Regions from separate parts of the Paenibacillus sp. LC231 genome, predicted to be linked through region 2. Evidence: riboswitches for the same ligand, from Rfam matches in the RefSeq annotation. Region 2 holds a riboswitch; the other holds the start of a gene.
The links. A riboswitch is a leader RNA that binds a small molecule or an ion and turns the genes downstream of it on or off. The one in region 2 is predicted to bind cobalamin.
Positions count from the first base shown of each region.

Region 1: it holds a riboswitch for cobalamin, as region 2 does, so the genes downstream of both, AK95_RS25035 (ABC transporter substrate-binding protein) here and AK95_RS22470 (ribonucleoside-diphosphate reductase subunit alpha) in region 2, are expected to answer to the same signal.

Region 1 is NZ_JFOM01000044.1:287,279-303,094, reverse strand. Features, by position in the region: gene AK95_RS25045 (ABC transporter ATP-binding protein) at 6-791, opposite strand; gene AK95_RS25040 (FecCD family ABC transporter permease) at 788-1,834, opposite strand; gene AK95_RS25035 (ABC transporter substrate-binding protein) at 1,831-2,835, opposite strand; cobalamin riboswitch at 3,093-3,296, opposite strand; gene AK95_RS25030 (histidine phosphatase family protein) at 3,449-4,291, opposite strand; gene cbiB (adenosylcobinamide-phosphate synthase CbiB) at 4,282-5,259, opposite strand; gene AK95_RS25020 (adenosylcobinamide amidohydrolase) at 5,256-5,990, opposite strand; gene AK95_RS25015 (pyridoxal phosphate-dependent aminotransferase) at 6,073-7,197, opposite strand; gene lplA (lipoate--protein ligase) at 7,372-8,373, shown strand; gene AK95_RS25005 (metal-dependent hydrolase) at 8,458-9,171, opposite strand; gene AK95_RS25000 (DMT family transporter) at 9,459-10,361, shown strand; gene AK95_RS24995 (Cof-type HAD-IIB family hydrolase) at 10,400-11,206, shown strand; gene AK95_RS24990 (TioE family transcriptional regulator) at 11,342-12,103, opposite strand; gene AK95_RS24985 (GNAT family protein) at 12,323-12,733, shown strand; gene AK95_RS24980 (MBL fold metallo-hydrolase) at 12,843-13,622, opposite strand; gene AK95_RS24975 (hypothetical protein) at 13,767-14,003, opposite strand; gene AK95_RS24970 (TIR domain-containing protein) at 14,000-15,028, opposite strand; gene AK95_RS24965 (serpin family protein) at 15,141-15,816, opposite strand, start outside.
Region 2 is NZ_JFOM01000037.1:280,938-296,753, forward strand. Features, by position in the region: gene AK95_RS22425 (hypothetical protein) at 22-576, opposite strand; gene AK95_RS22430 (ABC transporter ATP-binding protein) at 738-2,543, opposite strand; gene AK95_RS22435 (ABC transporter ATP-binding protein) at 2,540-4,285, opposite strand; gene AK95_RS22440 (hypothetical protein) at 4,548-4,880, shown strand; gene AK95_RS22445 (N-acetylmuramoyl-L-alanine amidase) at 5,152-5,880, opposite strand; gene AK95_RS35380 (DUF6199 family natural product biosynthesis protein) at 6,287-6,487, shown strand; gene AK95_RS33635 (YjcZ family sporulation protein) at 6,978-7,076, opposite strand; gene AK95_RS22450 (WGxxGxxG family protein) at 7,441-7,680, shown strand; tRNA gene AK95_RS22460 (tRNA-Thr) at 8,712-8,783, opposite strand; gene AK95_RS22465 (MTH1187 family thiamine-binding protein) at 8,892-9,197, opposite strand; cobalamin riboswitch at 9,557-9,789, shown strand; gene AK95_RS22470 (ribonucleoside-diphosphate reductase subunit alpha) at 9,984-12,317, shown strand; gene AK95_RS22475 (ribonucleotide-diphosphate reductase subunit beta) at 13,209-14,240, shown strand; gene AK95_RS22480 (GNAT family N-acetyltransferase) at 14,361-15,302, opposite strand; gene AK95_RS34290 (hypothetical protein) at 15,428-15,571, opposite strand; gene AK95_RS22485 (DUF817 domain-containing protein) at 15,733-15,816, opposite strand, start outside.

The sequences.
Region 1 (15,816 bases), on a different contig from region 2:
ATCGGTCAGGACCACGTGCTATTTGCCGTTAACAGCACCTGCGGAGCGCCATTCTCGGGATGGGCCACAATCGAGGGCTCCACCCGGAAGATTTGGCGTATATACGCCGCTGTCAAAACTTCTTTCGGCTTGCCAACCCCCGCGATCTTTCCCTGATCAAGGACCAGCAGCTTATCGCAAAACTGGGCTGCCAGGTTCAGATCATGCAGTACGCTGATCACGGTAATTCCGGACGAGCTCCGCCACTGCGCCACCATATCCATAAACTGAAGCTGATAGCGGATATCCAGATAAGTCGTCGGTTCATCCAGCATCAGCAGCGAGGGTTCCTGGACCATCACCTTACCAAGCGCGACACGCTGACGCTGGCCCCCGCTTAACTCGGTAAGCCGCCGTTCCTCCAGACCGTTCAGATCCAGCTTTCGGATAACGGCCTCAATGAGCGGTGCTGCATCCTTATCTTCACGACCAAGCCAGTTTAGAAAGGGGAATCTCCCCATCTCCAGCACTTCCCGGACCGTAAAATCGGTAGGGTCAAGCCCTTCCTGCTGAAGCACCGCCACGATCCGTGCCAGCGCCTTTCGGGCATAGCGTCCAAGCTCCTTGCCCCGAAGGGTCACGCTTCCTGTCGTGGGACTCTCCACACCGGATAACAGCTGCATGAGGGTGGATTTACCGCTTCCGTTCGGACCGATGATCCCCCACCATTCCCCTTCGGCAATATGAAGGTCCACACCTTCAAGAATCGGCACCTTGCCATAGGCTTTGCCAAGCCCTTGAGCTGTAATCATGATAAACCCTCCCTGCGCCTTTTTTTGTTCCGGTATAGCAAATACGCAAAGAACGGAGCGCCTATGAATGCCGTAACTACACCCAGCGGTATTTCCGTTGGTGCCAGCACGGACCGTGCCGCCGTATCGCACCAGACCATGAACACCGCGCCGCCCAGAGCCGACAGTGGAACAATGACGCGGTAATCAGAGCCGGTGATCAGCCGGATCATATGCGGTACCACAAGTCCCACGAATCCAATCACGCCGGAAACCGACACGGCTGCGGCGGCGAGCAGGGTAGCAACGATGAGCACACTGGTCTTCAGCCGATCCACATTCAAGCCCATATGGGCGGCCTGCCGTTCCCCCAGCGATAAAATATTAAGCGCTCGCGACCTGCTCCATAAGTATATAAAACCTGCGATAAAATACGGGAAAAGGATGGCCGTATACGACCATCCACGCATGCTGAGGCTCCCCATCGTCCAGTACAGGATCTGGTTCACCGTATCTTTGGACATGACCGTCAGGAAGGAAACGACGGCGCCCAGAAACGACTGCATCACCACGCCGGACAGAATGAGCCCGTGGATCGGCAGCTTTCCTTGATCCCTCGCCAGCAGCAGAACGACCCATAAGGTCCCTGCTCCGGTCAGAAACGCTACAAGCGGGAGCGTGTAACCTCCGGCAAAGGAGTATTCCATCCCGAAAAAAATCAGGGATGCTGCGCCAAGCGCAGCACCCGAGGATACACCGAGCGTAAACGGATCCGCCAGCGGATTGCGCAATACCCCTTGAAAGGCGGCTCCGGCGACGGCCAGGGAGGCTCCTACGAGCATCCCCAGCAATATGCGCGGCAATCTCACCTTCATTAAGATTTGCTCGGATGAAGCTTCCCAGCCCGGAACGATGGAATCGCCGATTCCCGGCAGCCGGTGCAGCAGCATCGCCCCAATCTCTCTCACAGGCAGGTGCACGGAGCCGATTCCGAGACTGACAACCAAGGTTAACAGTAATAGGATGATGCCGGCCGCACCGAATCCTGCAAGTTTTTTACTCATGGATTCATCAGTTCCGGATAAACGGCCTTCGCCACTTCAATCAACCCTTGCGTTACACGGGGACCCGGACGGCTTAACAGATTCGCATCCACGGATATGACCTGATCGTTCTTGATGGCTTCGATCTGATCCCAGCCGCCGCGCTCCTTAATCAGCTGATCCAATGTTTTCTTGGTTGCTTCGTCAACGACATCGTCCGTGTACAGAATGACGTCGGGGTTTGCAGCGATAATATTCTCCTCGCTGATTTCGAACCAGCCTTCCGCTTCGCCGGCTGCGTTAACGCCGCCAGCTAAGGTGATGATCTCATCCATAAACTCGCCCTTGCCGACGGTCCATCCTGGAGAGAATTCCACATACACTTTTTTCTTGTCTTCATCCTTCACGGATTTTACGGCATCCGTAACGGTAGTCAATTCCTGCTTCATCTGATCCACGACCGCTTTCGCCTCCGCTTGACGGTCCGTAATTTGCCCGATCAGTTCGATGTTCTCCATCACGGCATCAATGGTTTTCGGATCATTGACGAACAGGGTCACGCCAAGCTCACGCAATTTCTCGGCATTCTCGGCATTCATCGAAGCGGCGAATACCACATCGGCATCGGCTGCAATAATAGCCTCTTCATTTACTTGGAACCCGCCCAATTTCGGCTTGGATTTGGCCGCTTCCGGGTAATCGTCATTATCGGACACGCCCACAATTTCCTCATCCAGGCCCAAAGCGAACAGTTTTTCCGTCTCGGACGGTGTCAGGGATGCAATTTTGACCGGAGCCTTCTCAAACGTCATTTCAACCCCGGTTGAATCCTTAACGGTCAGCGGATACGTCGTTTTAAGCTCTTCGCCCGAATCCGCAGGCGCTTCGTTATTCTGCTCTTCCTGCTGTGCCGGCGGCGTTGTATCCTTCGGCGCCGCTTCTTCGCCTCCACAGCCGATCAAGGCCAGAGCCATCAGTATGGCTACCAGAAGTACGGACCATGTTTTGTTCAATGCTTTCATCTCTTGAAATCCCCCTATACATAATTGAGAACCTGGCGCTGCGAGTTTACATTCCTTCGACCGATCCTTACCGGGAGAAAAAAACATCAATCGTCATACTCCAAAGAAGCAAAAATCCCTGACTCCTCGTAAACAAGGAATCAGGGATTACGTTTTAACATAAGGACATCTGGACCACCGTTCACAGATAGCGCCTTAAACTTCCGCCCACACATGCTGCATGGGTCCGGCAAACGTAATCCTCTCCTCGAAGGACCGTCATTCATTCGCCGAGGGCAGGTCTCCTGACTTGCAGGCTGTAACGACTTCTCCGCCTTCCCAAGCGCTTTTGGCTCAGTGGCATATGGAGAAGTCCCTGCTTCACAGTGGCGGGACCGTGCCGGACTTGCACCGGCTTCCCTATTAACCCGGCAGATGACAATAAATGCCCTCTGTCCGGGACCCTCGCAAATAATATGAATTTATGTATGTTAGGCCAAGCATGGTTTCTCTGCCCAAGATTATAGGCGATAAACCTCCCTCTTACAACCGAAAGTTTCGGTCATTTCAAATGCCTTATGATACGGATTTATCCCGTTATCGCCCATTCCGCACCGATATCATACGATTTCGTTTAATCGCTTAACCGTACGCCTAGCCAGCGTTCTCCATCCCAAGTCAATTGCAACTGGAGCTCCTCCCCCGGCGACACCTGCGTCTCCCAGAATTCCGTATGCGGAAGGGCTGCTGCCGCGATCTGCCGGATGACGCCCCCATGGGTGATCACAAGCACATCAAGCTCCGCCCTCTGTGCTCTAAGGACATAACTAACTGGCATTGCCTCTGCCTCTGCCTCTGCCTCTGCCTCTGCCTCTGCCTCTGCCTCTGCCTCTGCCTCTGCCTCTGCCTCTGCCTCTGCCTCTGCCTCTGCCTCTGCCTCTGCCTCTGCCTCTGCCTCTGCCTCTGCCTGCACAAGGGTATCCGGATCTTCCTCTACATGCAACAGTTCCTTTAAATCCAAATACATTCCGGTCAAGAATGTCTGAATCCGGGAACGGAACGCCTCCCAGCTCTCCCCATTCGGCGGCGTAACTTCTGCGGGGTTATCAATCCAGTGCCGATAGGAGATATCCGATTTCAAATCCTCGTAGGTTTTCCCTTCCCAATCTCCGAAATCGAGCTCGCGCAGCCGCGGATCATACACCACTCCCGGTATAATCCTGCCCAAAACTTCACCATCAGGAATAGCAGCCATTTTGGAGTCCGATAGGATAACATTCAGCGTCTGTCTGCATCGAAGGAGATCGCTGCAATAGATCCGGACAAAGTGCCTGGTAAAAAACCTATCCCGCAGCGGGAGGAGCTGTTCCCTTCCCTCAACCAGGATTCCCTGATCCTCGTGGCCGAGATAACGGCGTTCCTCGTTCCACAACGTGCGGCCGTGACGGACCAGATGCAGGGTGATCCTCATAACCATAGGCTTCCTCCGGCTGCGGCAACAAGTCCAAGCACCAGGGTACCCAGCAACGTAAACAATACCGATACGCCCAGCAGCAGACGGTTTGTCACCCGAATATGCTCCGCTTCAAGCGGGCGTTCGGGATCCCCCATATAAGCCCGGAACGAGATCACGCCTTGATAGGAGTTTTCTCCCCCGAGACGAACCCCCAGCGCACCGGCAACGGCCGATTCCGGGAAGCCGCTGTTCGGACTGGGGTGCTTTCGCGCATCTCTTCTGACCATTTTGATCGCTTTTTTCCATTGCAGCGACAACATGGCAGCCACCATGGCCAACAGTCCTGCCGTCAGACGCGCCGGTATCCAATTGGCGATATCGTCCAGTCTTGCGGATGCCCAGCCGATATGCTGGTATTTGTCGTTTTTATATCCGACCATGGAGTCGAGCGTATTCACGGCCCGGTAGGCCATCGCCAGCGGCGCTCCCCCGATCAGGGCAAAAAACAGCGGAGCGATGACCGCATCCACGATATTCTCCGCAACCGTCTCCACCGTTCCCCGCACGATCTCCGGCTCATCCAGATGACCGGTGTCTCTTCCGACCACCATGCTGAGCGAGCGCCTGGCCTCCGCGATATTCCCGGAGCGAAGATGGCCGTAGACCTCCAATCCGGCTTCACGCAGCCCCTTGATGGCAATCGTAGTCGCAATAAGCACGATCTCTACTCCCCACGCTAGCCAAGGATGAATCGCCCCGCACAGCTCCAGCAGCAGCCATGCCAGTACGAAGGAGCCGCCGGCCACGATCACCGGCAGCAGAATGCCCGCTCGCTTCAGGCTCTGAGCGGTAGTCGCCCGTTGGCGTATCCAGCCTTCAACCCGGCGGATGGCTTTCCCCATGCCGATGACAGGATGGGGAAGCCATCTCGGATCTCCGATCAGCAGGTCCAGTACGACCGCTGCCCAAATGACCCACACGACGGTCATATCCGGTCCTCCCTTTCGGTGATAATGCTTTCCGTAACACTCTCGTAGACAAGACGGCCGATCATGCCGCCCAGATCGGTTGCGGTTCCGGCATAATGGTGGTTAACGCCATACGCTGCATTGCCGCTGACCCCAAGGACCATCGCGTCCGTTGTCGTTCCGGTCGCAACGCCTCCAGTCTCATGATCCTTCACGCCAAGATCATGCAGCGCAGCGGCTTTCGCTTCCGTTGCCGTCAGCATCGCGTTCACCATGCAAGCCGGCGTCATCATCCCGTCCACCATCAGCATGATATTAATCGTGCCCGGCTGGTAGGCCGCAAAGGTCGTACGGCTCGACCCGGCGCGGGCTGCATTGCCCACGCCGGCGGTGGTGCAGCACAGGATGGAAGACTGTTCACTCCGCTCTTCCCGGATGGCAGCATACTTCAGTTTCACCGCTGTCATCAATCCAGTTGTAGATTCAGCCGGATAACCGTGAACAGCCATAAAGTTAACCATATCGTTCACAGGGTCGCTGCAATCGTAATGCTTGTCCACATAACGGTTTACGATATGATCCAATAGCACGAATCCGCCGCCGTATATGGCGCTGCTTATGGACGCAGCCGGCTCCGGAAGCGAGATCCGGATATGCGGATGCTGCCGCTCCGATTCCAAGGACACTGTGGCTCCCGGCCATGCGTCCGAGTTATACGGACGCGTGTTGCCTTTCAGAAAAGGTACTGCCATGTTTTTTTCTCTCCCTGCTCCTTAAATATCTGAACCAACTGTACCTGTAGCGTTCTTCATATAGCTCTGCTGCTAGACATCCCTATGTCACGCCAGCAGAAGGATTTCCAAGGACCTCCGCGGTTATGGCCAGCAGCCTGTCATTAGCTCCGGCATCCTTAACGGCTAGCCGAATATGACGCTCACCAAGGCCCGGGTACATGGCGCAGCTTCGGACAAGCACGCCGCATCTGCCCATCTCCGACTGAAACCTCCCGGCACTCCATGGCCGCGGAAGCTCCATGAGTAAAAAATTGGCCTCCCCCGGCGTAACGTCAAGCTCCATCGCTAGTAACCCCCGTATCAGCTTCTCGCGCTCTGCGCGAATCAATTGCAGCGTAGCCAGTTCATATTCCCTGCCGCTGCCAAGACAAGCCTCTCCCGCAAGCAGCGCCACTCCATTGACACTCCACGTCACCTGTTTGCCTGCCATCTTGCGTATCACGTCGGGATGCGCGACCGTGTATCCGAGCCGCAGGCCCGGAATCGCATAAAACTTGGTCATTGACCGGACAATGATCGTCCGCGGATAGTCCTGCAGCTCCGGCATCAAGGTCTGTCTGTCCTTCGGCGGAATGAAATCGATGAAGGCTTCATCCAGCACCAGCCAGGTCCCTTCTTGCTCTGCGCATACCGCTATTTCACGGATATCCTCCAGGCTGTATTGAACCCCGTTCGGATTGTTGGGCTGGCCCAAAAACACGAGATCCGTGCGAGCCAACAGCTCCATCACATCCGCCTTGTCTGCTCTCCAGTCCCTTTCCGGATGTCCGCACACGGAGCGGATATCCGAACCAAATTTTAAGGACAATTCCCGGTATTCGGAAAAACACGGGTCAACCACGCCCACAGTCCTTGGCGTAAGGCCCATCAACAACAGCGCCATGCACTCTGCCGCCCCGTTGCCGACAAGGATTCGCTTGGGATCGGTGTCTAACTCCGCTGCGAGCAGCTTCTTGAACCTGCGGTGTCCCGGATCCGGATAACGAATGACCGCACTCATTCCCTCTTGCAAGGCCGTAATAACCCCTTGCGGCGGTCCGAGCGGGTTAATATTGGCGCTGTAATCCAGGAAAGCCGAGGCTTGCCTTCCGAATGCAGCAGCAGCCGTCTCCACGTCTCCTCCGTGGCCATACACCTCGATCAAGGGTTGTTTTTTGTCATTCATAAGGGCTCCTCCTGTTCCATGTCCTGGCTCTTGCAAGCCCTGCCGTTATGTAATGCCATCATTATGTCGCTACCGTCCCTGCCTCGTCAACATGGAATGCTTTGTCTCTGTCTTAAAATTGGTTTACAATAGTCTGGAAGCACCACATTTTGATTTGTGACGACGGAGGATACTATGCTATTTATCGATAATCAGGGGATCCACGATCCTTCCATTAACCTAGCGATTGAAGAATATGCCTTGAAGCACTTGTCCATGGACGAGAGCTACCTTCTCTTTTATATCAACAAGCCTTCCATTATTATCGGAAAGCATCAGAATACGATCGAAGAGATCAACCAGGAATACGTTCGTGACAACAACATTCAGGTTGTGCGCCGGCTGTCCGGGGGCGGTGCCGTATACCATGATCTCGGCAACCTGAATTTCAGCTTCATTACGAAGGATGACGGACAGTCCTTCCACAACTTCCTGAAGTTCACGCAGCCGGTTATCGACTTCTTGCAAAAGATGGGCGTGCCCGCCGAGCTGACCGGCCGGAATGACCTGCAGGTCGGCGAGAAGAAAATTTCGGGGAACGCGCAGTTCTCGACGCGGGGACGCATGTTCAGCCACGGCACGCTCATGTTTGACCTGAACCTGGATGATGTCCAAGCCTCGCTGAATGCCAATCCGGAAAAATTCAAATCCAAGAGCACCAAATCCGTCCGCAGCCGCGTGGCCAACATCAAGGAGCTGCTTGGCTCGGATATGACGATTGAACAGTTCCGCGCCGAGCTGCTTCGCTCGATTTTCGGGATGGAGCCGGATCAAGTACCGCAATATGTCCTTCAAGAGAAGGACTGGGAGATGATCAACCAGATCTCGAAGGAACGCTACCAGAACTGGGATTGGAACTATGGGCTATCCCCTGAAAGCAATGTGAAGCATGCCAAGAAGTTCCCGGTGGGCATTATCGATATCCGAATGGACATCCGTGAAGGACATATCGGAGAGATCAAGATTTACGGCGACTTCTTCGGCGTCGGCGATGTTGCTGATATCGAGAACCTGCTCCGCGGCAAACGGTATGAAGAAACAGCGGTGCGCACCGCGTTATCCGGCATCGACGTCAAGTTTTACTTCGGCAACCTTGAGCTCGACGATCTGATCGGCTTGATTTTCCTTGAGGAATAGAGCCGGCTCGTATTAAATAAGCCTCCCGCCCGTATGCTGCACAAGGGTGGGAGGCTTTTTCATTTCAAACAGGTATACCTCGGATCAAGAGGAGGCCATAAACACATACCAAACGAGGACCAGCGTTAACACAATGCAGGCATTCTCTACCGTACGTCCCCATTTGCTTCCGGTGCTCATGATTTTCAGTTTAATTCTCCATTTGAAAGGAGGAAGCGGGCGAATTCCGCGATTGGTCAATGCATCTGCAAGCAAATGAATGGAGTAGGATAAACCGCCGGCAAACCATAGGCTTTCCCCGCCGATCTTACCCTGCGATGCAAAATACAATAGGCCCGTCCATCCGGCAGCGGCATAGACGGTATGTGTTAACCCCCGGTGGGTCACCAAGGAGCCTGCAATAAGCACGCTGCCTGCGATCGTGTTCCATGGGCTGAAGCCCTGCCCGAAGGATATCAGTCCGAGACCGATCAGGAACATGACGATATGGCGCAGGGTCCGGCTTGGCAGGTACGAAACCACCCCGATCAGTCCGGCCAGGGCGATGTTCCAGGGGGCATACTCCTTGCCGTAGAAGACAACAAAGATGGCTGCGCCGATCATGGCCAGCTGCAGGATTCGCAGCAACCCGGAAGGAATCGCCTTGCGCACCAGCAGAGAGTTGGGCTCGTCAATATCGGGAAGCAGCGCGCTAACCAAAGCCACTGCGGCAGCCGGCAATGTGACAGGCACTCCGCTCATGCCCATGACGGATAACGTGACCCCTGTGCTAATAATCAAATGAGCTCTGCCCATCATGATGACAATCTTCCTTTCTAAGCTCAATGCTGACTAAGGGATCGATGGATCGCTTGCCGACCTTCACGTCCGATAGCCCAGGGTCATGAGAATGTACGTTCGGTTCATTAGTATAGCAAAATCATCCTCTTTTTGTCTACCCCTTCCACTTGGGTTAGGCCTAAAAATGGTTGTCCGATTCTCTGATATGGGATACAATTTGATCACTTGCCCAAGGTTACGACCGGGGACGAATGTACGGGAATCTCATCAGGAGTTTCACATCTTCAAGAAAGGATGACTACCGAGTGAATCGCTCACGAATTGCCGATCTCAGCCTGCTTCTGGTGGCCATGATGTGGGGATCTACGTTCCTCATCGTTCAGCATGCGGTCCGCGTGCTCCCGCCGATGGCTTTCAATTCGGTCCGCTTTCTGGGAGCGGCCCTGCTCCTTGCATGGATCATCACCCTCTTTTACCGGAGCCAGTGGAAGCTAATATCCGGCAAAATGCTGCTGCATGCTTGCCTGCTGGGTCTTTTTTTATTTATAGGGTACGCCTTTCAAACCGCGGGCCTTCTGTACACCACCACGTCCAATACAGGCTTTATTACCGGCTTGTCCGTCGTGCTGGTCCCTTTCATATCCTATGTACTGCTAAGGCACTCCATCTCCAAATTCACCTGGATCAGCGCCTTGCTTGCGGTGGCAGGGCTGTATCTGCTTACCTTCACCGGATCCGGCATGAGCCTGAATAAAGGGGATTTGCTGGTGCTCGTTTGCGCCATCGGTTTTGCGCTCCATATCGGTTACACGGGCGTTTATGCCGGCCGATATCCCTCTTTGCTGCTCGCGGCGCTCCAGATGGCTGTCGTGGGGATATTGAGCTTAGCGGCATCTGCGCTAACCGAGCATGTCGGCAATGTGACCGACCTGATAGGGAAGCTGACCCAGCCGAACGTGCTGTGGGCGCTGGCTGTATCCATCGGACCTACCAGCGCATTCGCCTTCTGGATCCAAACCGTCTGTCAAAAATATACGGCGCCGTCCAGAGTGGCCATCATCTATGCAACGGAGCCGGTATTCGCCGCGCTGACCGGAATCCTGTTCGCGGGAGAGCGGCTTACGCTCATCGGCGGCATCGGTTGTCTATGCATTTTGGCAGGAATGATGATTGCGGAATTGAAGTCTGCGCCACAGAAGGTACAATAGAGTTAAAGACAGAGACAGAAACAAAAGGAGAGATACCCATGACAACTTACAAATTGATGGCCATCGACATTGACGATACCCTGATCAATGACGACAAGGAAGTAACCCCCGGCGTCCAGCAGGCGCTTGAGCAAGCCGTAGCCCACGGTGTCGTTGTGACACTGGCAACCGGGCGTGCCTATGCGTCCGCTCAAGCTATTGCGCGTCAAACCGGACTCAACGTTCCCATAATCACCTACCAGGGCGCCCTGATTAAAAATCTGCTCGACGAGAAGGTTCTCTACGAACGCTTCGTACCCGTCGATGCAGCCGTGAAGCTGTATGAATACTGCGTAGAGCACAATCTCCATCTGCAAACCTACATCGATGACAAGCTGTATGCCCGTGAAGAGAATCAGAAGCTGATCGATTACTGCGCCCTGAACCGGACGCCGTATTACATCGAGCCTGATTTTATGAAAATGGTTCAGCAACCGACCCCGAAAATGCTCATCATTGACGATCCGGACTATCTGGATGAACTGATCCCTGTATTCCGTGAGCTGCTGGGCGATGACATGCACATTACCAAATCCAAACCGCATTTTCTGGAGTTCATGCATAAGGAAGGCACGAAGGGACATGCGCTCACCTTCCTGGCCGATCATTTCGGCTGCGATCTCAAGGAAACCATCGCTGTCGGCGATTCCTGGAACGATCACGAGATGCTGGAAGCCGCCGGTCTTGGCGTCGCCATGGGCAATGCGATCGAGCCGCTTAAGGCGATTGCCGATTACGTTACGCTTGGGAATAACGAAGACGGCGTGAAACATGTCATTGATAAATTCGTGCTCAACCAAGGTTAATATCCGGAACAAATAAATCTGCGCAAATAAGCCTCCATGGTATCCATGGGGGCTTGTTCATGTCCATAAAAAACGCAGCCAGTGCGTTCCCTACCCGGTCACCTGGGATGGCGCAAAGCCGTCAATGCCTGTCCGTCATTCCCGATCCGGGTTAAATGTTAGAATCGGCTTCAAAAGCGCCGCATCGTTGAACTCCAGCAGGCCTACCTCCATGCAGAGCTCCATCAATTTATGAATGCCGTTGTATTGCTGCAGATTCCGTTGATGGATGACGGACAACGCTTCGCGGACCATTTTTTGGGCCTGCTCAATGCTCTGATGCTCCACGGCTTGAATAATCTCCTTGATGCTCTCCAAGTAATATACGGTCCGCCTGAGCGAGCGGATCAGCAAAATCTGCCTGACTTGCGACGGGGTGTACAGCCGATATCCATTCTCGGGGTTTCGATCCGGGGTGATCAAGCCTTCCTTCTCCCAGTGACGGATGGCGGACGATTCCACGTTGGTCAGTTCGGCGACCTCGCCGATTGTCATATGGGGTTTGAGCTTTTTATCCTTGATGATGTTAAGTTCGGGATTCTCCAGCAAGGCTAGCGTTTCATCCGCAATATTTTTTTCCTGCAGCAGTTTGACCTGCTCCCCATTCACGAGCCAGAGGGCTTCATCCATCTCCCTCTTCTGAATGTGGCGAATCACATCATAAGTAACCGCGTAACCAAAGCCCGGAAACATGGCGCGCAGACAACGGAAGTAGGCCATATGCATTTGCGTGTATAAACGGTAGCCCTTCTCGTTCCGGGCAGGAGGGGGTACCACTCCCCAAGATTCATAATGCCTTAAAGCACTCGTGCTGATTTGCAGCTCTTTGGCGATATCTTTCGGCTTGTAGTAATGCATGCCCTTCCCTCCCCAATCACGATTGAGAACCTACTTTACCAGAATCGCAAGCCATTGGCAAACCTTAAATTAAAACATTAAAGTGCTCTGAGAATGTCTGTTGGATGATGTCCTCGGCTTGGTTGGATCCGCTGCAAGACATCTTCTCACTTGCATCAATGTTGTATATTGAGTGGTGTAGAGGCAAGATAAACTTAATATTATCCGCGGGAGGCGATTATGATGAACGTGAACATAACCGAGGAGTTTCCACAGAATCAAGAATACATGGATCTAAAAGCAGTTACAGGGCTGCCTGAGGTTGAGATTTCGGCCATAGCGACGGCGCTAAACCGCAGCGTGCTGTCCCTTCTGGCCAGAGACGACAATGACCGGCTGATCGGGATGGGAAGGGTCGTAGGCGATGGTGCTTTCTATTTTCAACTGGTGGACATTATGGTTGCGGCCTCCCACCTTGATCAAGGGGTTGAAGAGATGATCGTGTCCGAACTGCTCTCCCGCCTGACAAAAATAGCGCCAAGCGGAGCCGAAGTCACCGTCATCACCGACGTGCCCGGAATCAAGCTGTACCAACATGCCGGCTTCAAGCTGCTGTACCCTGATCGATACGGCATGGCCAGGTCATTGTAAGAGAGAGCCCCGGAAGCACTTAAAGCGGCAATCCTGCCGCATTTTCACGCTATAGGTCTCGGCACGGGAGCAACCGAGCCCCACGCATGCCCGGCCTACGCTATATTTTTCATTTACTCAGCTTTATTGTCATCCCTGTCCTCGCCACGCGGACTTCCTCCGGAAGAGGCAGCTCCTTCCGAACGTCGACGTCATGAGACATATGGGTATACACCGTTTGGCGAGGCTTCACCTCGGCGAGCAGCTCTGCCGCTTCCTTCATGTCATAGACGGAGCGCGTCTCAAATTTGGCGGTTTCATGAACAAAGCTGGTTCCGAGGACCAGCAAATCCACGCCATTCAGCGGTTCCTTTTCCGCAGGGCTCAGATTAATCGAGTCGGAATTGTATACCCAGATGTACCCGTCCTTCTGAAACCGGTATGCATAAGAATATCCGTTCTGTCCATGGTTTACCTTCCAGCAGGAAATCTCCCAGCCGCCCAGTGAAAATCCATCATCGACTGGCGTCATCTCCATCTGTCGCGGGAGCCATGGATACTGCCTTACAATCTGCTCCAGCACCTCGGCAGGTGCGTATAACCGTCCCTTTTCCCTCTGCCATCTGCAGGCATCGCTCCATTCCGGCAGGCCGCCGATATGATCAAAATGGGCGTGCGTAATCAGCATATCGCTCATCTTCCGCTTTCCCAGCCCCTCCATCATGGAGCGCCAATCCGGACCGCAGTCGATCATGAAGGACGTTTCATCGCACTCCACCATAACGGCAGAGCGCAAACGCCGATTGATCCCCGTATTCCGGGCTTCCGTGCATACCTCACAATCGCAATATACCCGCGGAACGCCCATGGCATCTCCCGTTCCCAAAAAAGTCAATGTATCCCCGCTCACATGACATCCCCCATTTGTGTTTATAGATTTGTTCTTGTTTGCGTAAACCTTGTCCCTATATTGTATAAGCGCACCAAGAAAAAACAAAGACCGCCCGGATCATCCCGAACGGTCTTTCGTCTTAAACGGTATCATAGCAATTCATTAAGCAAATGAGGGCTTATTATCGTCAACAGCTCCGCTGATGACCTTGACGTATTTCTTATCTACACCTTCCACAGAAGGACCAACATATACACTGTTCTTGCTTGGGCGTCTGACCGAGCGCTTCCGGGATTTCAGCGTACTCATCATCGGTACGGGTCCCCGAACCACCCAGCTGCTGCCATTGGCGGACCCCTGCGGATGACCTGACGTTCTCTTCTTCTCATTCCTGCTCACGACGAATCCCCTCCAACTAAATGCCTGATGGTACGAAGCAGCTCACGATTCTGTTCTACAACCTCCGCGAGATCTTCATCCGTAAGAATCTCATGTCCCGTAAAATGCACGGACAATACATGATTTACACCTAAAGGATAGCAGAACACATACACCTGCGCAACTTCCTCTTCGTGATAAAATGCCCATTTTCCACTATTATAGACATCTATCACGTAAATCGACTGGTTACTTGGCGAATGTTCCTTACTCCCATCGAACGGGAAATACCGTCCTCTACCTACATTACCCCCAATTTGGGCAATGCCTTCATCTCTTCGGCCCCAGAAGGCGGCCCCGGTCACCCTGAAATCCCCTGCAGCTGGCGGGAGCAAGGAATTTCGGACAGCTTCACTCAGTGCATGATATTTTTCCGCTTCATCCGTCACATGCACATTTCGATTATATTCCCAGAAAAAATGCAGCACGCTTTGCTTGCGCCTCAGCTCCGCATCCTTCTGCTCAATCACGGTGCTCGGGTTGTTGTAGAACCCTTCGGTTTCGATCGCGCTCAGAATATGCCCGCAAGCGACATCGACGGCTGATTTGTAATCGTCATCGCTTCGCAATTCGTATTCGAGCAGCGTTATGCCCTGCAGGTCGGAGAGTAGATGGTAATCCTTAACGATCACGTCTTGAACGGAACTGCTGTCTGCCTCCACCTGATCCGGGATGATGCAGTACACCCTTCGCCGCCCGAGCCTTCCCCAATACAGCCCCATCTCGAACAGCGTGTTGTCGCGGGTAACGAATACATGTTTGCCTCGAATGAGTGCCACATCATCCGGAGAAAAGACGAACACACCAAAATCACTGGACGCCAGCTGCTTCTCCAAAGCTTCCATCGTATACATGTTCGCCCCGAACGTTCCGCCGTACCACGGTGTCACTTGGGCGGACCGTTTGAGCTGTTCGTGGATCGCCCTTGCATACTTGATGGCCTCTCTGGAAGAACCTATGAATAAATTCGGCTTCGGTATGGTCATAGGCACATCCTATTCTCCCTTTGTTATACATTTTAGTCTTATTCGACCATTATAACAAAGTTGCCTATTTTTGGGTGAAAATTATGGCAGGCGCATGTTGGTATAGTATATGCTAAGGTTTCAAAACAGACCCCATAAATAACCATGTGCCGGTGTCCCGATCTTCAATGGCAAAGAAAAAAGGGCGGTCAACATTCATGACGATCGGCTCGGTAGGCTCAGCTGCGGTTGTCTCGATCCCGACCGCTGTAATCGCGGCGGCCTCCGTGCCCTTTTCGCTGACATCCACCACCGTTTTGTGTTTTACCTTGTCAATCCAAAATTTCTCTCCATCGGCAGCCATGGCGCTAAAATCAGCTGCATCCCTGTCGAATGCCTGAATCATCCCCAAACTTTGAAGCGCATCCGGGAGCTCGAAGGTCTGTTCCACCTTAAATTTGGGCAGCCCAAGCTGGATGGTCTCATGCGGGAAATCGCCTTTCCAGACGGACGTATCCTTCCACAACTGCTGCTGCAGCTCATCCATGGATGAGGATTCCTTCGGCAGGATGATCAGCATATGCATGCGGCCATCTCCATAAGGAATGCGGATCGCCTGCCAGGACTCCCCTTCTTTGTAACCGTATCGTCCTTCCCGCTTCATCATCGAAATTTTTTGAGTGGTGCCGTCAGAAAGCGTGAATTCTTCATCCACGGTATTCGCCGGATCAAATTCATCCGTCCACCCCCCGTTAAAATAAATGGCATTGATCAGAACCGCAACGCCGCCCGGAGGCTTATCATATATC
Region 2 (15,816 bases):
CATCATGAATGGCGGTGACATTTAAGGCTGCTGCCTCCCCGCTTCAATAATTCCGATGATCCAGTCGGTCAGCCGCCGATCCTTCTCTTTTTGACTGCAATCAGAGGGAAAGACTAGGTAGTGCTGATCCTCAGGAATCCGGGGCACCCCCTTCTTAAGAGAAGCTTCTTCTGAATCCTCTTCGTACTGCAAGAAGCGCAGATCCCTTCCATCCAGTGTCTGATAGGCATAACAGCTGTACTCGTGCCCATCAATAACGGTCCTGTGATGTCCTTGTACCCTGGGATTGCACAACACATGCGTGCCCTTCAGCTTGTTTAGCGAGTAAAGAAAGCCTTGCAGCCTGGCTTCCGTGACGTGGTAATCATCCAAGTAATAGCGCTGCGAGACTCTGGCAGCATTCGTGTCGATGATCTGGTAGTTTAGAATAAACGCAGCCCCTGTGTGCAGCACCGGATCAAAGTAATCCTTCTGAATCCAGCCCTTATGGCGGGACAGGCGATCAGACACAAGGTAATCGATATTGCTATGGTCCAGGTTATAACCGAACGTTACCAAGAATTTGCGATTCTTCATATAGATCTCTCCCTTATACATCTGAATATAGATCCATTATTTCCCATTAATATTATACAAAAAAAGGCAGCCTCCACACCAACGGAAGCTGCCCTGCTCTAAACCTATCTAAACCTGTCGAAACCTGTTCTTACATCCCCAATTCCAAACCAAACTTGATGTTATACCTTACTAACTTCAGCTTCATCCTCTGCGGGGGCCTGAGCCTCGACAGCGGACTGCTCGCCCTGCCATAACAGCTGCATCTCTTCACTCGTGGCGAGCAGCTCCGTCAAGCTGCCCTCCGCTTCGATCCGCCCATCCTTCATGACGATGATATGATCGGCTTTCGAAAGGGCTGCCCTCCGATGCGATACCGCGATGCAAGTGACGCCCTGCTCCTTGAACAACCCATCCCATACCTGCTGCTCCGTCTCCACGTCCAACGCGCTGGACAGATCATCAAAAATGAATAAATCCGCGCCCGTGATCAGCATGCGTGCCGTAGCCGCCCGCTGGATTTGTCCCCCCGACAGCATAACGCCCCTCGGACCGACAAACGTCTCCAGTCCCTGATCCAGATTCTCGATATCCTTCTCCATGACGGCCAGCCGAACAGCCCGTTCCAGAGTTTCCTCGGTCCGCTCTTTCTTCCCTTGCACGATGTTCTCTCTCAAGGGATCGCTAAACAGCCTTGGAACCTGCGGAGTATATGCCGCCCGAGGAGGCATAAGGAAGGTTGCCGGATCCACCTCTTCCCCGTTCCAGCGAATCGTTCCTTCCTGTTTTGGCAGCAGTCCCAGCAATGTCCGGACAAGCGTCGATTTCCCCGCCCCGATTCGTCCGGTCACCACCAGAAACTTGCCGCGCTCCAGGCGAAAATTAATATCCGATATACCGTTATCCGAATTCGGATATTGGTACGATAAATTCTTGACTTCCAGCTCCTTCAGCATTTCTCCCGGTTCTCTGTGAATGACGGGCAGTTCCGGCGGCTCTTCGTTCAGATACGTTTCCCGTGCCTCAATGATCCGGTCTTCCTCACCAGGGCGAAACAGAGACCGCATCCGGTCAAAGGAAACCTTCAGCCGCTTGTGCTGGAATACCATATAACCGAATAAGGAAATGCTGAAGCCGATATTGGCCAGGTAAGACGTGAACAAAGCAAAGTCCCCGACGGTAAAACGCCCGGCCTGCATTTCAGCAGCGCACATCAACAGAATCAATCCCGTACAGATGCTAAGCACATGCTGATTCAAGGATCGCATCCATTGTTTGAACAGATTATCCTTCAGCGCTGCCTGCCGGCGGTCTTCGTTCAGCTTCATGAAGCGCTCATGCACATGATCCTCCGCCTGCCCGAGCTTCAAGGCTTGAACCGCACCGAAGGTTTCCGCGATAAAGCTGGTAATGCGCCCTGTAGCTTCCCGGTTCTTTAGGCCGTAACGACGCGCGCGGTTGCCGGACAGATTGTTCAGGAGCGTGACCACCACGAGCGGCAGCACGGCCACCAGCATGATCTTCCAGTTAATGCTCGCCATAATGACAACGGATAAGAGGGCAAAAACGAGACGTCCCCAGAAATCCACCCAGGATTCAACGTATTCCACAACTTCATCCACGTCATCGCGGAAGCGGCTCATCGCCTCCCCTGGAGAAGCTGGCAAATTACGCCCCGGCCAGCGCATAATCCCGGCCAGCATGTTCGTTCGCAGAATGGCCTGAATGTGGTAAATATACGTTACCCATTGATAGAAGGCCGCAAAGAACGTCCCTACCCGCGCTACCCTTACAACGGCAATAAAGATCAAGGGCACCGCCAGCCATACATAATCCGTGGAACTGGCCGTCGCCCGGTCAAAAAACCACTGCATCCCCAGTCCGATCAATAGTGGCAAGGAATGAAATATGCACCACAGCAGACCGTTGATTAAAAATAATGAAGGCCTGAATCGAAAGAGGCGCCCTATAAAACCCGTGATGGTCATGCCAGTTCCTCCTCTCTGCCTGTGCTCAGCAGTCTGGCATAATGTGATGCCGGATCTAACGCAAGAGCTTCCCGTTCGCCGAATTCCATAATTCGCCCGTCACCCAGCACCATAATTTTATCCACCTGCTCCAGCGTAGCCAGCCGGTGCGCGATGATGATGCCCGTACAGCTGCTCATCAGCTGATCCACGGCTACCTGCAGCATCATTTCCGTTGCGGCGTCCAGGCGTGAAGACGGTTCATCCAGAATCACCAGACTTGGTTGCGTCAAAAATACCCGGGTTAAAGCGAACAGCTGTGCTTCTCCCGCGGACAGCGAAGCTCCGCCTGCTGTCAGATGCGTATCCAGGCCTTCCGGCTGTGCATCGATCCATTGCCGAAGCCCCAAACGCTCCGTCGTTTCCAGAATGAATGCATCCGACACGCCGTGATCAAACAACGTCAGGTTGTCACGCAGCGAGCCATCGAACAGCTGCACATCCTGTGTGACCATACCCACCCGGCGGTAAAGCGCGGGCAGCTTTAGCTTCGTGATATCGGTCCCCCCAACGCGGATCACGCCGCTGTCGATGTTATACAGTCGAAGCAGAATACGGCTGAGACTCGACTTTCCGCTGCCGGTACGACCGATAATGCCCAGGCGTTCACCTGGTTTGACTTCAAAGTTGATGTCCTTTAACACCGGTTTATCTTCGTTATAACTGAAGCTGACGCCCTCAAATTCCAAACCGAGTGCCCCTTCCGGAAGCTCTTCTTGCTCTCCGTCCACAATCTCGCTCTTATTGGACAACAACTCTCTGGAACGCAGCATGCCGGATTTTGCCTTTTGGAACTCCTGCACCTGGTCACCCAGCATCTCGATCGGATCATTCAGCATCTGCGTATATTGGTAGATTAAGAACAGGGTCCCCAGCGTAATTTCACCGATCAGATAATAGCGAACCCCTAGTAACAGGACAGCGGTAACCGCAAGGGCAAACAGAATCACCGTGGTATTCCAAGGGACCACGCGGAGCATCCAGGCTTTTCTTCCTTTCAGAAAAACGGTGCGCATCATCCGGTGAAACCGATTCATCACATACGGCACATTGCCGTTCGCCTGTACATCCTCAATGCCGGCGATGCGTTCCTCAATTAACCCGAACAGCGAAGCGCTGGCTTCACGTTCATTCTTCGAAGAATTGACGCCCATATTCCGGATGAACACCATGAACAAAATGGACAGCAGCGTAAACACCGTCATGACGATCGCGATCGGCAGATTGACCGTAAACATAAATCCTAGTATGCCAGCTAGCAGCACAAAACTTCCGATAACCTGCACGATGAACATCGCGAAGAAGTTCGAAATATTCGTCACGTCGCCGTCCACCCGCTCGATCATCTCGCCGGGCGTTTTGACATTATGAAATCGCATATCCAGCCGCAAGCAATGCTTCAAAAGATCGCCGCGAAGCCGGTTTGTCGCGCGCCATGAAATATCGTTCCCCATATAGCTGACAGCCACGGTTATCAGCTGGTTAAAAACAGCCACGACCAGAAACAATCCCGCCAGCTGAATCAGCGCGGCTATAACTCCTCCTTCGGCTGCCGTGTCAATAAACCGTTTGACAATTTGCGGATTCAAGAGCTGCAAGCCCGTCGACGTCAGCAGCAACACGAGCAGCAGTATTAGCCGTCCTTTTACCGGTTTCAAATACCGCAGCAGCCAAGACATGGAAACCTTTTCTTGTTTGGGCATAGTGCCCACCCCCATATGCAAGCAAGTATGTACGGACCTCCATACCCCATAAAGCAAGGTGTGGCGGCAGTAAATCATTACCAGTCTACATGATATCGACCGTCATTCCTAGGTAAAGAATAATTATAAATATGTAATAAACCTTCTCCCTTTATATAAAAATAGCAAGTCAATACCTGCTTCAAAAAAAAGCGAATCCGATAATTCAGCATACTCGTATATGTATAATAGAGTGACGTGCAACTTTTTGGAGGTGGGCATAATGAATACTGGGATCAGTGGATTAGACGGACTGGATGAAGAGAAGCTATCAGAAATTCGCGAAAATGCCGCAAGGCTCTCGGACATGAAACAAGAAGTGCCCGTGGAAGAATTGTTCTCGGAATCATTTATTCAAAGACATACCAAGTTTTCTTCAATCGGTCACTTGCTGAAAGCCGCAGGTTATGAGGGAAGCACAGATGAAGAGTTTGACGAATTCATACAAGGACATACGATTAACCCGTTTATCGTTGAGCATACCCCATTTCGCAGCTGGCAGGATTTCCAGGAATTAGCCGTATCGGCTTATATCACGAAATGGCTGGGATTGTAAATAGTCATCCAAAAGCCTGGACTTTACCTCAGATGAGGGAAGACAACCAAAGAAGCCCCTCTAACCGATGTTAGAAGGGCTTCTGATATATTTTTTAAGGGGTGCTTATATCATAAGCTCCGAATATTAATGGAAGCTTAAATTAGGATTAAAGGGACATAAATTGTTCGATGGGGCACAAATAGCACTGCTCTTTTGCACACCCCCAACAGGTGGAGGTTTGCATATCATGGAAGAGAACCATACTTCCTATCTCCAAATAATCAGGTATTTATTCGGTCGTAACTGTAGCCGTCTTGGTCTTATTATCCCAGCTCACTTTGGCCCCTAATGCTTCACCGATGGCCCGAAGCGGCACATAGGTCACGCCATTCTCAAGCTTGCCATCCGCGATCTGCTTTCCGTTGACGACGACATGTACCTTATCCTCCACTGTACCAGCCCCCTCTTTCTTCTGAAGCCCCAAATATTTAGCAATGCCATTTACATGCCCGATCGCAATAGAATCTATTACATCCTGCCGTTTAAGCTTGGCTGCATCTGCCGCGACATCGATAAACAAGTTTTCGGTTAAGACAGCAGGCATTTTAGATTCACGGACCATATGCAAGTTAGCGGCCTTCTGACCCCGATCGATGACTCCGAAGGATTTAATGGCATTCATGACCTCCGTATGCATAACGTTCTGCAATTTTACCGAACCGGAGCTTGCCGAGGTATATCGATATGACTCAAAGCCCCCTGCACCTCCACCCGCGTTACAATGGATGCTAACTAGGATATCTGCGCCAGCAGCGTTTGCCTTATGAGTCCGTTCAGCCAATTCAAGGAACACATCTGAAGACCGGGAGAGTAGTACTTGGACATCGCCATAATCAGCTTCCAATCGTTTCTTCACAGCAAGAGACACCGCTAACACGACGTCTTTCTCCTGCAGGCCATTTCCGGTTGCTCCGGAATCCTTCCCGCCATGCCCTGCGTCAATCCAAACCTTTTTCACGATCATTCACCGCCTTTGTAGGTTGTTGAATAGCCCGGTGATCCATTACAGCGAAGGCAACTGCAGCAATTCCTTCCACCAATGCTTCCACGCTTATATTAGGCAAGCAACTGTAAGTCCTACTGCAAGGACGAGTATAATATATAAGATACTCCAATCTGGTACATTCGGTGTTTGCTTAAGCCTATATTGGATGGCCTAGATACAGTCTCTATGTTCGTCGATGCCATTCATATCAGGCTTGATCTATTAGTATTCAGAAATCCGACGAAATAGCAATCCGGATGAACTGTAGCTCTGGTGGAATTATCCACCTTTTTAGCTTGTAATATGTATTACTCGGATTAACTATTTTCATTGAGCTTTTGGTGAGGAGCTGGTTAATATATCTGGATTTGTACTTATCGTGTTTGCTGTCGTTTTTTTGGTACGTGGTGTATTGAGAATACGCAAACCTACATGGGGTTCCTTATATAGAATCTGGAAAGTAAAGTATGATTCTGAGCCAAGTTCGGACTACATTCAACATATTAAATCCAGCGGGCTTCTTCTGCTGGTTCTCGGATCCATTTTATTCGTGGCAGGAATTCTGATTGTTCTGCTATGATCCCTCTCTCCAAGCATAATAACGAGCCCACACACACCTTCTCGCCTTTTTCAATGGTTACACATCCTATCAACGGAAAAGCGGCAGATAGTCATTTCCATTTCATTCTCAAGTTGCAGCTCTATGGATAGTGGTGAACCTTTGTTAAGGTTCACCACTGCATTACAGACTTTTTATGCGTGATTCTTCTTATGCTTTTTACACTTTACGATGATTTTTTGTCCAGGTTTGAGGACGATAACTTTAACCTTATGATGATGTTTTTTCATAAGAAATCCTCCCTTCACAGAAGATATTGCATTATATGCAGCGTCTGCGAGAATGAATTGGACTACTAATCTATGAAATGAAATCATGAAACAATCGACAAAAGAACCCTCTCTCTGATTGCACTGTGTTATGGAAAAGGCATCCAGATTTCTGGATGCCTTCAAATATAATCCTGGAACATTCAATTCACGTAAGCGGGGTCCTTATATAAGGTATTTACTTAAAATCCCCATGTACGCAGTATAATTACAAGTAGAATAAAGAGAACGAGAATAACACCAATACTACTTCCATACCCAGAACCTTCGTATCCACTCATTTTTCCCTACCCCTTCCTAATTGGAATAATACATAGTATGTAAGGGCGTCTGATAACGCAAAGGCAAGAGGTAATAGTCAAGGACATATTTTATAAAAGCAAGAACTATCGAAGATGCGATTACTGTTTAGCCCAGTTCATATCCATATTTCCACTATAACGATAAGGATATGGAATCTTAGCATCTACAGTGGTATAACCTTCAAAAAATGATAGTGCTGGCCATTTCTGAGGCTGCTTTTCTGTCTTTTTTGAGATACTTCCTTCGTTGCTCAGTAACGAATAATAATATCTGTAAAGGGCACCATAATTCTGGTACCTGTCCCGATAGAAATCAACATAATTACGGAAAGGAGTTCAAATCATGAAGAAAATCCTCGCCACATTTTTAGCCGGTATAAGTATTGCTTTGATTCTTGTGGTTCCTGCTTTTGCAGAAAACAACAACATGAATTCAAACGATATGAGAACCAATAACGTGAACACAAACGGCTATAACACCAATGCTGTAGGCAATGACAACGATACTGACTGGGGTTGGCTCGGTTTACTCGGTCTTGCTGGCCTCGTAGGTTTGAGACGTCGCAATCCGGAACGTCATTAAAGAGAACGTTGAAGCAATATAATAAAATCCTGCTCATTCGAGCGGGATTTTATCATTCCTTTCACCAATCTCAGAGTCCATCTTGGTCAAGATCGGTCCTTTGAGTCAACACACTTTGCAGCAGCAGTGTTCCCTTTCGCGAGTCCCGTTCCTTGACTTTTGGTGTACTTTGACTTGATGGAAAATTTAGCTGAGACCCTTAGATATAACAAAAAACTGCCTGTCAATAAGCCAGCAGGATCTTATATTCTATTAGTACTCTAGCTTTCATTTTAGTTTTGTTATCCCAGCCACGTTGACTCCGAGCACCTCGCCAGCAGCCCGGAGAGGTACATAAATCACTCCGTCTGCTAACTTACCGTCTGGAATCCCCATTTTTTCAGATAACATCTACTCGTGTTCAAATGAACCATAGTAAATTTTACCTGACTTTGATATACTGACTTCATTACTTTAGTCATGGGTGCGTGATCAATCAAATGTGGGATAAAGAACTAAAAATAGCCATTCAGAAGAAGCATATCGTGACGATATACCTCATCAATGGCGAAGTATTACAAGGCATACCAGATGCTTGTACAGATCGCTTGGAGATGCGGAGTGCTTATGGGCCAGTCTGGGTTCCATTAGAGGAAATAAAGCATGTGAGTCGATTAATCCGACTAGACGACAAAAGGAACCTGCTGGCATAGACAGAGGTTCCTTTTTTCGTGTCATTTTCTTTCTGGCTTTCTATAGCAAACTTCTTTCGCCCTCACCACTCACCTAATTCAAGTTCACTATGACACCAATCCATTTCTCATTTTGATGATTCACGTACACTATAACCATCCATAGGGAAGTGTCACTGTTGAGTTGGCCTAAACCCAAACAATGTAGAAGGAAGACGATTGTTGGTTGTTCTTCAAAGTGAAAAGGAAAAGTCTTCATCAGACTAAAGGGTAGAAAAATGGTAGAAGAACGGGTTAAACAACAAAAATGGCGCGATTCCGAAAACTCAGAAAACCGCGCCGTTATTGACTTTATAAAGATGCTGGTGAAGGGAATTGAACCCCCGACCTACGCATTACGAGTGCGTTGCTCTACCCCTGAGCTACACCAGCACATGTGATTCGATGTTATTCCTCACGAAACAACAAAAATTATTATAATACTTCAGCAGCAAAATGCAAGCCCAATTCTTACGGAAATATCCCCCGAAACTGGCGGCATTACCCGCCTAATTTCTCCTGCACGGACTGGATCTTCTGTTTGCTTGAGGAAACTTGATCCCTGCGGTCGTCGATCTTCACGGAAGTCGATACGCGCTGCGCACCGGACAGAAAAGGCGCTTCATGCAAAGCCTCAATCGCCCGCCAGATCATGTTAAGCTCTCCCTCAATGATGGTGCTCATTGAAGTCAGCTCATAGGATATTCCATCCTGTTGTTTCAATACACGCTGCATCTCAGCAACATAAGAGCTCAAACTCGTTGTTGCGGTTCCGATTGGAATCACCGTTACCTCCGCTATTGCCATCTTAAAAACCTCCCTCGTTCCCATCCCATTTATATGGAATGCTCTAAATTTCCGAATACTGTTATCATAACAATTCTGGTCCTCCATATCAAAGTCCGTCTGCCTTTAGCTTCACACAAGATATAATGTACCTTCCTCGTTTGGTCCATACGAATATATCCTATTTTGTCAAAACGATAATATACGTGGTATCTGCGCAGAAAAGGTCGCATTTGGTCACAATTCCGGAAATGTTATGGCCTTTTGGCAGTTTCTTAACTGGCACAATGACCGCTCGTTTGCTATAATTCATTTTGCGTTCAATTTTAAGAATATGGTTTACAAACACAATATATTGGGTTAAATTAGATTAACAACAACCAAATATAGTGTGTATAGGTGCCGGATCAACCTATAAGGCAGTCCGGCTTAATAGGGAAGCATGGTGTAAATCCATCACGGTCCCGCCACTGTAAGGGCTCTAAGCTGTTTATAATCTATCAGCCATCCACATCCGACATATGCCACCGAGGAAACGGAGTAAGGTCTCGGGAAAGGCAATGCCGAGGGAAGAAGCTCGAGTCAGGAGACCTGCCTATATGCAGTAGACACCAACCTACGGGGTTTTAGGTAAGTGTTCGTTAAACTTGCGTCTGTACATAACATCATGCCCGTTCATGGGCTTATGGCAAACGTCATTTTCGAATCACAGCGCACGGACATTTTCAAGCCTGCCCGCGGGTTTCAGAAAATGTTTTTTTGATGTCCTTTTTCATATTTCCCCCGAAGAAAGCGAGGAATTTATTCATGCCCCAGCTCGTAGTTAAACCGAACAACCGTCAGCTCGCCTTTGATGAAATTCGCCTCTCTGTCTATGCCGATCGGACTCTGAAAGGATTGGACATGCTCGATAAAGAACGCCTGCTTCGCGGCGTCAATGCCAAATTGCGCGGCGAGCAAGTTACCGGCGAAGAAATCAGCAACGCCTTCACGATGTCCGCCCTTGAGCTTGTCACCAAAGAGGAACCGAATTGGAAGTTTGCAGCTGCGCGTTCGTTTCTGACCTCTTTATATAAAAAAGCGGCCACCAACCGCCGATACAAAGCCTACCCGGAAGAACCATACGGTGCCTTCTATCCGCTCATTACGGAACTTGTACAAAAAGGCATCTATCGCGAGGATCTTCTGACCAGCTATACCAAAGAACAAATCGAAGAACTCGGCGAGTGCATCGATCCAAGCCGTGATCTGCTGTTTGATTACATCGGTCTGTTGACGCTGGCTGAGCGTTACCTGGCAAACGATTTTGATGGTCGCGTTATGGAACTTCCGCAAGAACGCTACATGGTCATCGCGATGTTCCTCATGCATAACGAGCCTGCCGACAAGCGTCTCGACCTTGTCAAAGAAGCCTACTGGGCCATGAGTAACCTGTACATGACGGCGGCTACGCCGACAATGTCCAATGCAGGCAAAAAGGTAGCCGGCCAGCTTTCCAGCTGCTTCATCGATACCGTGGACGACTCCCTGGAGGGGATCTTCGATTCCAATACGGATATCGCCCGTCTCAGCAAAATGGGCGGCGGCATCGGGGTATACCTCGGTAAAGTCCGTGCACGCGGCTCTGACATCCGCGGTCACAAGAATACCAGCTCCGGCGTTATCCCTTGGATTCGCCAGTTGAACAACACCGCTGTTAGCGTTGACCAATTGGGAACCCGTAAAGGCGCCATCGCGGTTTATCTGGATGTGTTCCACAAAGACATTCTGTCCTTCCTGGATCTGAAGCTGAACAACGGTGACGAGCGTATGAGAGCACATGACGTGTTCCATGGCGTATGTCTGCCTGACTTGTTCATGGAGGCTGTAGAAGCACGTGAAGAGTGGAGCTTGTTCTGTCCGCACGAAGTGAAGAAAATCATGGGCTGGAAAGACGAGAACGGCCGTCCGCTGGGCCTGGAAGACTTCTATGATCAAGGACAAGGCGAAGGCGAATTCCGTCAAAAGTATGCTGAAGCTGTAGCAAACCCGCTGCTGCCACGCATTACGGTACAAGCCATCGACATTATGAAGCGCATCATGAAATCCCAGCTTGAAACGGGTACACCGTACATGTTCTACCGCGACACGGTCAACCGTGCGAACCCGAACTCTGCGCATGGCATGATCTACTCTTCCAACCTGTGCACGGAGATCATGCAGAACCAATCTCCGACAGTCGTTGAGCAAGAGGAGCTGGTTACGAAAGATGGACAAACCCGGATCGTTATTTCCAAAATCCCTGGCGATTTCGTTGTCTGCAACCTGAACTCCATCCACTTGGCTCGTGCTGTACCTGCCGGTGTGCTGGAGCGTCTCGTTCCAATCCAGGTTCGCATGCTGGATAACGTCATCGACATTAACAATATTGAAGTTCTGCAAGCGCAATATACCAACAGTCAATATCGTGCGGTCGGTCTCGGCACCTTCGGTCTGCACCACTTGCTGGCGCTGGAAGGCATTCGCTGGGAATCCGACGAAGCCGTTGCCTATAATGACAACCTGTATGAGCACATCAACTACCTGCTCGTTAAATCCAGCATGGAGCTGGCCAAGGAAAAAGGCCATTATCCGAAATTCAAAGGCTCCGACTGGGAGAGCGGCGAGTACTTCACGTTCCGCGGTTACACCGACGGCGAGCATGAAGGCAAGTTCGTAACCACCGAACAATGGCGCGAATTGCAGCAAGAAGTACAAGCGAACGGTGTCCGTAACGCATGGCTGTTTGCCATCGCACCGAACGGTTCCACCTCGATCATCGCGGGTTCCACGGCGAGCATCGATCCATTGTACGAACTTCTTTCTTATGAAGAAAAAACCACCTATAAAGTGGCTAACCCGGCTCCGGATCTGTCCGAAAAAACGATCTGGTACTATAAAACGGCTTTCCTAATCGACCAGCATTGGTCCATCAAAATGGCTGCCGCCCGTCAGCGTCACGTTGACCAGGCACAAAGCTTTAACCTGTATGTCCGCCCTGATATCCGTGCTTCGGAATTCCTGGAGCTGCACCTGCATGCTTGGAAAGCCGGTATCAAGTCCACGTACTATGTACGCAGCCGTGCGCTGACGATAGAAGAGTGCGAGTCGTGCGCAAGCTAAGAGTTTAGTCTAACCTTTTTCGAACCCACCCAAACCCTCCCTTCCAAGGGAGGGCCCCAAGGGCGCTGCCCTCTGGACACCCGTAAGGGGTTCAAGGTGTGAATGAGACGCTTCTACGTTACTTTGGTGGCTAGGAGCGCTTTCTCCCTACGGGAACGCTGGAATATTGTGCGAAGCTAATGAGTTACTTCGTGCGGTTTTTTGAGTTACTGCCTGCGTGGATCGCTCTCCCTTTGGGAATCGCTTCTCATGTGGTGCGAAGCTAATGAGTTACTTCGTGCTTTTTGTTGAGTTACTGCCTGCGTGGATTGCTCTCCCTTTGGGAATCGCTTCTCATGCGGTGCGAAGCTAATGAGTTACTTCGTGCGGTTTTTGAGTTACTGCCTGCGTGAATCGCTCTCCCTTCGGGAATCGCTTCTCATGTGGTGCGAAGCTAATGAGTTACTTCGTGCGGTTTTTTGAGTTACTACCTGCGTGAATCGCTCTCCCTTTGGGAATCGCTTTTCATGTGGTGCGGGGACTACTGAGCTATTTTCGTGCGGTTTATTGAGTTACTGCCTGCGTGGATCGCTCTCCCTTTGGGAATCGCTTCTCATGCGGTGCAAACAAGCATCGAACGGCTGCATGCGGGTGTTCCCGCACAGCAGAAGTGGATAAGCTTTCTAAATAGAAGACTACAAGGGTAAGGGTATCCAATCGGAAGAGTTTACGTCCGCCTTTGGGAGCCCTTTGCAACCTTAAAAATATATTCAAGGCAAAGGGCGGACAACAAGCGGCTGGAGATGGATACCCGTCCCGGTGCGATACCCGTCCCGTGAATATGCTGGACCAATATCCCTCAGCTTCGCCTCTGCGCCGCCCTATTATGATATACAAGGAGAGAGATTAGGCATGCAAATGCAAAAGATTTTTAACACCGAAGCACCCAACCGCTCCACGCGTGTTATTGAAGGTGAATGCTCCGGGATCCTGAACTGGAACGACATTCGGATGCCTCATATGTACAAGCTGTACAAGGTCCTGCTGCTGAACCACTGGATCGCGGACGAGATTCCGATGTCCAAGGATGCGCAGCAGTTCCCGCGCCTGGACCCTGAAGAGCAGCGCACCTTCAAGATCAACATCTCCCTGCTGGCAGTATTGGATTCCATGCAGACGATGTTTGTCAGCGACGTGAAGCGTTACTTCACCGATTCGTCGCTCGAAGCCATCTCGGCCATCATCGGTCAGCAAGAGGTGGTTCACAACCAATCCTATTCCTATGTGCTCTCTTCCATCGTTTCGGATCAGGAACAGAAGGAAATCTTCGAGTACTGGAAGCATGATCCGGTTCTGCTAGAGCGCAATCAGTTCATTTCGGACATCTATCAAAACTTCCGTGACAATCCGTCGCCGCAATCCTTCTTCGAAGCCATGGTGGCGGACCTGATCCTGGAAGGCATCTTCTTCTACAGTACGTTTGCCTTCTTCTACAACCTGGCTCGTGACCAGAAGATGATGGCAACCAGCCAGATGATCTCCTATATTCAGCGTGACGAGAACCAGCACTGCTACTTCTTCGCCGAAGTGTTCAAGCAGCTGCTCAAGGACTTCCCTGAGCTGAACACGAAAGAGAACATCGACTACCTGTACCGCACCATTGACCGTGCGGTTGAGCTTGAGACCAACTGGGCTCACTACACACTCAGCAATGTGCGCGGCATCGATCTGAATGAATTGGGCGATTACATCAAGTACATCGCGAACCGTCGTATCACCATGATGGGTCTGGAAAAAGCTTATGAAGGCGTGGACGTTAACTGCATGCCATGGATCAAGCCTTTCTCCGATGAAGCCCTCAACGCGACGAAGACCGACTTTTTCGAAGCCAAATCCCGAAACTACGGCAAAGTTGGCGACGACAACGGGTTTGACGATCTATAAGCTCCTCTCCATATCACAAACCTCCGTGATCCCTTAACAGGAATCCACGGAGGTTTTTTTGTAACTGCATATGATCGGCCGCAGTCCAAGTCTACAGCTCTTACTTATGGTATAACAATACTATCCCTTCGCTGCCCATACCTCGATCTCTACCTGAATGGACGGCATCGCCAATGCCGGCACGTAAGCCATCGTCATGGCCGGGGCCTTCCCCCCGTGGAATTTCTCCCATACCTGATGGAAATGATCCCAGTCGACCTCCTGAGCCGCCCAAATGTTGATTTTGACGATATGATCCGCCGACATCGCTTCCGCAGCCAACAACCTCTCAATGTTCCCCAAGGTGTTCTCCACCTGCTGCTTCATATCGTCCGGCAGGTTCCCCTCGCTGTCGGTTCCCACCTGACCGGAGAAGACCAGCAGCTCGCTCCCTCTCGGAACCTTGGTTATATGGGTATAAGGCCCGATCGGCGGGGCAATAACAGGTGGATTGTACCGCTGAATTGAAGACGGCTGCTGCTCATCGGCTTCATTCAAAATAGCCAGCGTCTGATGGTCCTCCCACGTTCCGTTGATTTTCACGTTTTTTCGGGCAATCCCTTCTTTATGGAATCCGGCTTTCAAAAGCACTTGGATCGAGGCCAGGTTGTGCGGCATCACGCCCGCATCAATCCGGTGAAACTTCAATTCCTGAAAGGCAAACCTCACGACCAATTGAACCGCTTCGGTCATATACCCCTTTCCGTTATGGTCTTGGTCCAAAAAATAACCGATCCAGCAGCTCTGCAGATCCCCCCGCACCACTTCGGTAAGCATAATCTCCCCGATGATCACTCCGGTGTCCCGCAGCCCAATCACATAGACATACCCTTGATCTGCCTTGCTGGCTTCCATGGCCTTTCGGATCCGCTCAAGCTGTCCCTGATGGGTATAGAAGCTCTCTTCCCTTAAGCCCGTGAACCGCTGGAAAAAATCCCGGTTATCCTTCTCGAGCTTCAGAAGTGCGTCCACATCCGATTCCTCTACCGACTTCACATAAATCTGTTTCCCTTGCATGAACATACGTATCCCTCTCCTCTGTTTGAATCATTAGAAACACAAAAAAACACCACAGCGCACCTGTGGTGTACATGCCGATCTATGCAACCACAAGCAAGCGACCTGTGGTGTTTAATTCCACTGCATCCTCATTCGGTCACCGAATGGAAGGATCCTTGATCGCCCGAATATCCGATTTTGGACACACTTCTCCCATCATCGGACGGATCAAAGAAAACAGCGGTGGAGTATCCCATGCCTTTTGCCAAAGACGCCAATGATCTTTTTTTCATGTGAATCCTCCTCCCTTCTGCTTCGCGCGGTTCATCTGCCAAACATCTATGTTCATACAAAGTCTCTGCCTTAAGCTCGAGTCGCAACGTTAGCTTTCCATCATCTAATTAACCATAGGATATATGATTAGGCATAAATGGTCAAATCCGCTAAACTGGGCTCACATAACCGTTCCCTTCGGATTGCCTTGGGACGGTCCTCTGCCCTGCTTCAGATGCTTCAGCTGAGCTACAATGATGACACT